One region of the Rhizobium sp. 22-785-1 genome, then DNA from elsewhere that is predicted to be linked to it. Evidence: riboswitches for the same ligand, from Rfam matches in the RefSeq annotation. Region 1 holds a riboswitch; each other region holds the start of a gene.
What was found. Region 1 has a riboswitch for cobalamin ahead of bluB (5,6-dimethylbenzimidazole synthase). Riboswitches for the same ligand answer to the same signal wherever they lie in the genome.
Positions count from the first base shown of each region.

Region 2: it holds a riboswitch for cobalamin, as region 1 does, so the genes downstream of both, nrdH (glutaredoxin-like protein NrdH) here and bluB (5,6-dimethylbenzimidazole synthase) in region 1, are expected to answer to the same signal.
Region 3: it holds a riboswitch for cobalamin, as region 1 does, so the genes downstream of both, ACQZ5M_RS12860 (DUF1636 domain-containing protein) here and bluB (5,6-dimethylbenzimidazole synthase) in region 1, are expected to answer to the same signal.

Region 1 is NZ_JBNWDI010000007.1:232,138-234,398, reverse strand. It holds gene ACQZ5M_RS15925 (LysE family translocator) at 1-441, opposite strand, end outside; gene bluB (5,6-dimethylbenzimidazole synthase) at 549-1,235, opposite strand; cobalamin riboswitch at 1,331-1,511, opposite strand; gene ACQZ5M_RS15915 (TolB family protein) at 1,544-2,261, opposite strand, start outside.
Region 2 is NZ_JBNWDI010000006.1:269,613-271,873, forward strand. It holds gene nrdE (class 1b ribonucleoside-diphosphate reductase subunit alpha) at 1-468, opposite strand, end outside; gene nrdI (class Ib ribonucleoside-diphosphate reductase assembly flavoprotein NrdI) at 438-851, opposite strand; gene nrdH (glutaredoxin-like protein NrdH) at 861-1,085, opposite strand; cobalamin riboswitch at 1,330-1,549, opposite strand.
Region 3 is NZ_JBNWDI010000005.1:286,244-288,504, reverse strand. It holds gene cobO (cob(I)yrinic acid a,c-diamide adenosyltransferase) at 1-449, opposite strand, end outside; cobalamin riboswitch at 572-784, shown strand; gene ACQZ5M_RS12860 (DUF1636 domain-containing protein) at 901-1,326, shown strand; gene cobW (cobalamin biosynthesis protein CobW) at 1,320-2,261, shown strand, end outside.

The DNA.
Region 1 (2,261 bases):
CCAGAACGGAAGGTTCGGCACGAGGAACTGCGGCAGGAAGGCGACGAAAAAGATGATGCTCTTCGGGTTCAGCGCCGTCACGATATAGGTATGGAGAAATATTTTTATCGGACGCTCACGCCCTGTCACATTTCCCTCCCCGTCAGACGAAGCTCCAACGGGCGCTCGCCAGAGTTTGATACCGAGATAGATCAGATAGGCAGCACCCACCCACTTCAAGATCGTGAAGAGCGCGGCAGACGTTGCCAGCAGCGCACCGAGGCCCAGCATTGAGGCCGTCATGGCGGTGAAGTCGCCAAGGGCTACGCCAGCAACCGTGGCGCTGCTTGCCTTTCGGCCGTGTCCGAGCGCATAGGAAATGACTAGGAGGATCGTGGGCCCTGGAATGGCGAGCATGACGGCGGATGCGGCCACGAAGGCCAGCCAGTTTTCAATCGGCATCGGTAAATCCCCTCTCGAAACAAAGAGAAAGTAAGCCATCGGCCAGCAGGACAGGCAAGTACCTTTTTTCAACTATTGAGAAGCAGCTCACGCGGCAAAGTTGCTACCTATTTTTCGCCCCACCGGTTCTTGAATACCAATTGGTCTAACGGCAGGCGTTGGCGCCATCCCTTCACTGCAAGCTCTGGCTCCGCGTAGAGTTCAGAAACATATCCCAGGCAAAGCCACGCCACGATTTGAATGTGATGCGGGATATCCAGTATCTCTCGGATATCATCGTCATGAAAGATGCTGACCCAGCCAACGCCGACGCCCTCGGCACGTGCTGCCAGCCAGAGGTTCTGGACTGCGCAGACCGTGGAATAAACATCCATATGAGGATTGTGGGTGCGCCCCAGCACCACATCGCCACCTCTTGTCGGATCGCAGGTGACGCAGATGGAGAGCGGCGCCTTCCTGATTCCTTCCAGCTTCAGACTGCGATAAAGCGACTGTTTTTCATCTGCAAACATCTGTGCCGCTTCCTCATTGGCACGGCTGAAGGCCTGCCACACGGCCTGTTTGATCTCACCATTCGTGACGAGGGTAAAATTCCACGGCTGCATAAAGCCGACCGAAGGCGCGGCGTGGGCTGCAGCAAGCAGCTTTCCGATCAGTTCATACGGTAGCGGATCGGATAAAAACTCATTGCGGACATCGCGGCGAGTCTCGATAGCGCGGTAGACCGCAGCCTTGTCGTCTTCGGCAAATTCAAAAGCTGGCCTCAGGCCGCGCCGGGTGTCATCAGGTCGCATCGTCAATCCCCAACAATGCAGGAAGTACCGCGTGAGGACGCAGATTGCGCCGCGTCACACACCTCCTTCCTCACAACCTGCCGCCGTCCGCGCGGACTGGTCCATCGTGTCAGGCCGGTCTTCTGACTTGGCTTCTTCTGACCGTTGCCGCCTTCCCGAGATTGCTCAGTGGCATATGGCGACGGTCATCCGCCTCACAGCGTTGGGCACGTTGCGGTCTTGCACCGCATTCCCGATTCTCCCGCTCAAGCAGGCACCTGACGAAAACCGTATGTCCAATTGTTGGCGCCAAGGCAAGCGCCGCAGATTTATTCGGCTGGGAAATATCGCACATAGGCAAACTCATCACCAGCTGGTGACCAGTTGGGAGAGTTCATCGTCCCCTGCCCGCCAAAAAGATCAAAGAGCGTTTCGACATTGCCACCATCGGGATCCATCAGTCGCACGCGAACATCGAGATCACGCGGATGGTCGAAGACGTCGCCGTCATAGGAAATGAAGACGACCTTGTCTCCCTTTGGAGACGGATGGGGGAACCAGTCGCCATATGGGCTGTTCGTGATCCGCTCGACGGCTGATCCATCTGCTCTTACGCGCCAGATCTGCATTTGTCCCGTGCGGCTGGAGTTGAAGTATATCCAATGACCGTCCGGCGAATAATCCGGCCCGTCGTTTCGCCCCTCTCCATGGGTCAGGCGCGTCTCGTTGCGGGTTTCTATGTCCATGGAATAAATATCGAAAATCTGATCTCTGATCCCGCAGTAAGCGAAGCTTTTGCCATCCGGCGCCCAGCCATGCCAGTAGGAGGGCAGGTTCGGCGTCATCAATGTCGGCGCGCCACCTGATGACGGAAGAAGATAGATCGCGCTCTTCCCGAACTCGACCTTGTCCGAAATCGCGTAAAGCGACCCATCCGGCGAAATGCCATGATCGTTGTTGCACTGTACGGCAAAGCCGGTGTCGACCTTCTCTACCGCGACATCTCCACCCAGAGACAAGCGATAAAGCAGGCCCTCACTGTTCAAC
Region 2 (2,261 bases), on a different contig from region 1:
GATGATCTCGTCCATCAGCGACTGGGCGAGCGTTTCGCTTCCCTGGGCCAGCGTCAGGGCAACCAGGCAAACGCGGTCTTCGTAGCGCTCCAGATAGCGTTTGCCGTCGAAGGTCTTCAGCGTGTAGCTGGTGTAATATTTGAACGCGCCGAGAAAGGTCGGAAACCGGAACTTTCGGGCATAGGCAGCGTCGAACAAATCTCGCACGAAATTGAAGGAATATTGGTCCAGAACCTCGCGCTCGTAATAGCCTTCGGTGACGAGGTAATCGAGTTTCTCCCGCAGATTATGGAAGAACACCGTGTTCTGGTTGACGTGCTGCAGGAAATATTGCTTCGCAGCTAGTCTGTCCTTATCGAGCTGGATTTTTCCTTGTTCGTCATAGAGGTTAAGCATCGCGTTGAGGGCATGGAAATCCAGTTCGGATTCCGATGTCTTCAAAGGCTTTTCGAAAGTGGTCGCGTCCAAAATCGTTCCAATCCGTGTTTGACGTTCGCGACGTCTTCCTCAGTGCCTATAAGCTCGAACCTGTAAAGGTAAGGCACGCTGCATTTCTGGGAGATGACATCGCCGGCGATCCCGTAGGTCGCCCCGAAATTGCTGTTGCCCGCGGCGATCACGCCGCGAATGTTTGCCCGGTTCTCCGCATCGTTGAGGAAGCGGATCACCTGTTTTGGAACGGCCCCTTTTCCACCTTCGCCACTGTAGGTTGGAAGGATCAGGACATAGGGGGCTTCGACCCGAAGGCCCTCGGAAGGACTAAGCGGAATCCGCCGCGCAATCATCCCCAATTTCCCGACGAAGCGATGAGTGTTTTCCGACCGGCTGGAGAAATAGACGATCTGTCCCATTGCTCCGGCTCAGGCCGCAAGCGTGCTGATCATATCCGGGCGGAAGCCCGCCCAATGCGTCTCGCCAGCCACCACAACTGGAACCTGACGATACCCCAGCCCCTGAACCAGATCGTAGGCATTGGTGTCTTCGGAAACATCCACGACGGTGTAGTCGATGCCCTGACGATCGAGCGCGCGGGTAGTGGCTGTGCACTGCACGCAGGCTGGCTTGCTGTAAACGGTAACGGTCATGATGATCCTCGTGAGATTTGAGTAGACGTGCGATATCGATCGGGCGTGGTGAATGCCCATTCAGGAACTCGGAAATTAGGGCAGCCGAAATCGGCGGCAGGCGTTACCGCCCGCTATTCACGCGGATACTGACTAGAATGATGCGACATTGACTTCACCCCGAAGTGGTTGATGCGGGGGATCAAGGAAGCGGCACGCGCAGGATCATCCCGCACGCAAGCGCGACCTTCGGACACCCCGCCCGTGGACGTATTCGTTTGAGGCAGGTCTCCTGGCTCACGGGTCATCGCATCCATCTCGCCTTCCCGACACCTTTCGGCTCAGTGGCAGTTTGAGAAGGATGCTCGCCGCTTACAGTTGCGGGGGCAGCTCCGGCATTGCTCCGTCCAGAAAGGACATCACGCACCGTATTCCCGTCTTAGCTTCCGACGCGAATCGGAAGAACCTCGAACACTAGATATGGTATACGGCGTGAAAAAATCGTCAACGGTTATGACTCTGTAACGGAAGGTTGACTGTGGATAAGCGTGGCTCGATCATAAAACATGAGGTCGTCTGCTTCTGAAGCGGCTAGCTTGACAGCGGACAGACCTTTCACGATGTAATTTTTCTCCCACTACATCGCTGTGGCCGTTTATCGTAAGACTGCTTGCCGCATTGCCCCTTAACGAAAACATAGCTACCCGTTTCGTGGGGAGCATCCAGGATGACGAGAGCGATAGGCAGATTCGGTCTTCTGCTGCGCATCATGTGCGCGATTGCCTTCGTATGCGTTGGGTTTGCGCACAAGCCGTTTCTCCAAACACCGCAAATAACTGGTGACCTCGCCCAGTACACGCTACCGGATAGAACCCTACCGGTGTATTGTCTTCCAACGGACGACGGACACAGCAAGACCGATCACGGGCTAGGCTTAGGTTGTGAGCTTGCCGCCTGACGGCCATTTCTCTAGTCCCTACGCCGACCGATATACATGGTTCTCCAATCCTGCGGGAACTCGTGTTCGAGGCGGCGGCTCCCTCCGTGTCCACTTACCGGCAGCTTTTCCCGCCCAATTCGTCTCGACGAGGGCCGCCGTCCAGCGTCTGAGCCGTAGAGCTGCCGCATCGTCCCGCGATGACGGTCTTCTTCGTTTTGTACGCTTGGAACCGTGGCCTGTAGAATCGTTCGGCTTCC
Region 3 (2,261 bases), on a different contig from region 1:
GCCAGATCCAGATAATCGTAGCGAAGCGCGATATTCAATTCGTCCAGAACCAGAAGACCGATCGTCTCATCCGCCATCAGGAGCTTTGCCTCCTCCCAGGCCTTGGTTGCCGCGGCGATATCGCGTTTCAGGTCCTGAGTGTCCCACGTGAAACCCTCGCCCATGGTGCGCCATTCCACCCGGTCACCAAAAAGCGTCAGCGCCTGCTGTTCACCGGTCGACCACGCGCCCTTGATGAACTGGACGATACCAACGCGTCGGCCCGTGCCGAGCATGCGCAGCGCAAGGCCGAAGGCTGCGGTGGACTTGCCCTTGCCGGGGCCGGTATTGACCATCAATAGACCCTTCTCGATGGTCTTCTCGGCTACTTCCGCATCCTGCACGCTCTTGCGGTTCACCATCTTCTCGCGGTGGCGGGCGGCGTCACTGTCGCTGATCTCGCGTGTCATGATGTCCACGTCCTTCCGAGCCTGTTTTGGAAGCGGCGACTATAGTCAAAACGCCCTTCTCGGCAATGGCACCGAGAGCATCGCTCAAGAATCCGCGCATTGACCGCAAGCCAGCTTGCCCGTAAAGGTAAGGCACTGACGGTCTTTTTCCGGCAACGGGAAAAGCTAAGAGGGAACACGGTTCCGCCCGCTTCTCGGGTCAATCCGTGGCTGCCCCCGCAACTGTAAGCGGCAAGCCCGCACCGTAAAGCCACTGGATTTCGATCCGGGAAGGCGGTGCAAGGGCGCCTATTCAAGCCGCAAGCCAGGAGACCTGCCGTTTCAGAAAAAAACGTCTGCCGGGCGGGGTGCTCCGGTCAGTCGGTTGCGCCGAATATCGGTTTGCGCTGTCTCGCATTCCGTCTTCGGCACCGCACCCCTTGCATGTTTTAACGGCGGAAGCGGGCTCGGTTTGGATATTACAGCGACATCGTCTCGGACGGAAGGATCGACCGAAAAGCAGAAAGCTTCCGGTCTTGTTGTCTATGTCTGCCGCAGTTGCCGTAGTGAGGCAGAACCGAATGCCGAGCCGCGCCTCGGCGCGCTGCTGGCAGAGGCTGCGATCGCGCTTGGTGCGGAAGCCGATATCGAGGTACGCAGCGTCAACTGCCTTGCCAATTGCAAGCGTGGTGCCAGTGCCGCGATGCGCAGTGCCGATGGCTGGTCTTACGTCTTCGGCGGGCTGACGCCCGATCATGCCGATGATCTGATCACCGGCGCGCGCCTGCTTGAAAGTTCCACCGACGGCCTGATGCCTTGGCGCGGGCGTCCGGACAGCTTGAAGCGCGGCATGGTCGCGCGCATCCCCCCTTTGAATTTCCTCGAGGAGACATCATGACCACGCTAGAGCGCGTTCCCTGCACCATCGTCACCGGCTTTCTGGGCGCCGGCAAAACCACGCTGCTGCGCGGCCTTCTGGAAAAGCTCGATGGCAAGCGTCTGGCGATTATCGTCAATGAGTTCGGCGATGTCGGCATCGATGGGGACATCCTCAAGGGCTGCGGCATCGAAAGCTGCCCGGAAGAAAACATTGTCGAGCTTGCCAATGGCTGCATCTGCTGCACAGTCGCGGATGATTTTCAGCCGGCCATCGAGGAGATCTTGAGCCGCCAGCCGCGGGTCGAGCATATCCTGATCGAGACCTCCGGTCTTGCGCTGCCCAAGCCACTGGTCCAGGCCTTCCAATGGCCGGCGATCAAGAGTCGCGTCACCGTCGACGCGGTCGTTGCCGTTGCCGATGGTGCGGCACTTGCCGAAGGCATGGTGTCGCATGACATGGACGCGCTCGCCGCCCAGCGCGCCAATGACGAAGCGCTCGACCATGACGATCCGGTCGAGGAAGTCTTCGAAGATCAGATCGCCTGCGCCGACCTGATCGTGCTGACCAAGGCCGATCTTCTCGATGCCGAAGGTCTGGAGCGTGCCAAGGCGCATATCGGCGAGCATCTGCCAAAGGCCGCCAAGATCGTCGTTGCTTCCCACGGCCAGATCGATCCTGCCGTGCTGATCGGGCTTGGGCTGGCAGTCGAAAACGATATCGAAAACCGCCATACCCATCATGATGAGGAAGAGGACCACGATCACGACGAATTCGACAGCTTCGTGGTCGAACTCGGTGCGGTGTCCGATCCGGAGGCCTTGGCAGAACGTATCGCCCAGACCGCGGCGTCTGAGAACGTTCTGCGCATCAAGGGTTTCGTCGAAGTCTCGTCCAAGCCCATGCGCCTTCAGGTTCAGGCCGTCGGCGCGCGCGTCAATCACTATTTCGACCGC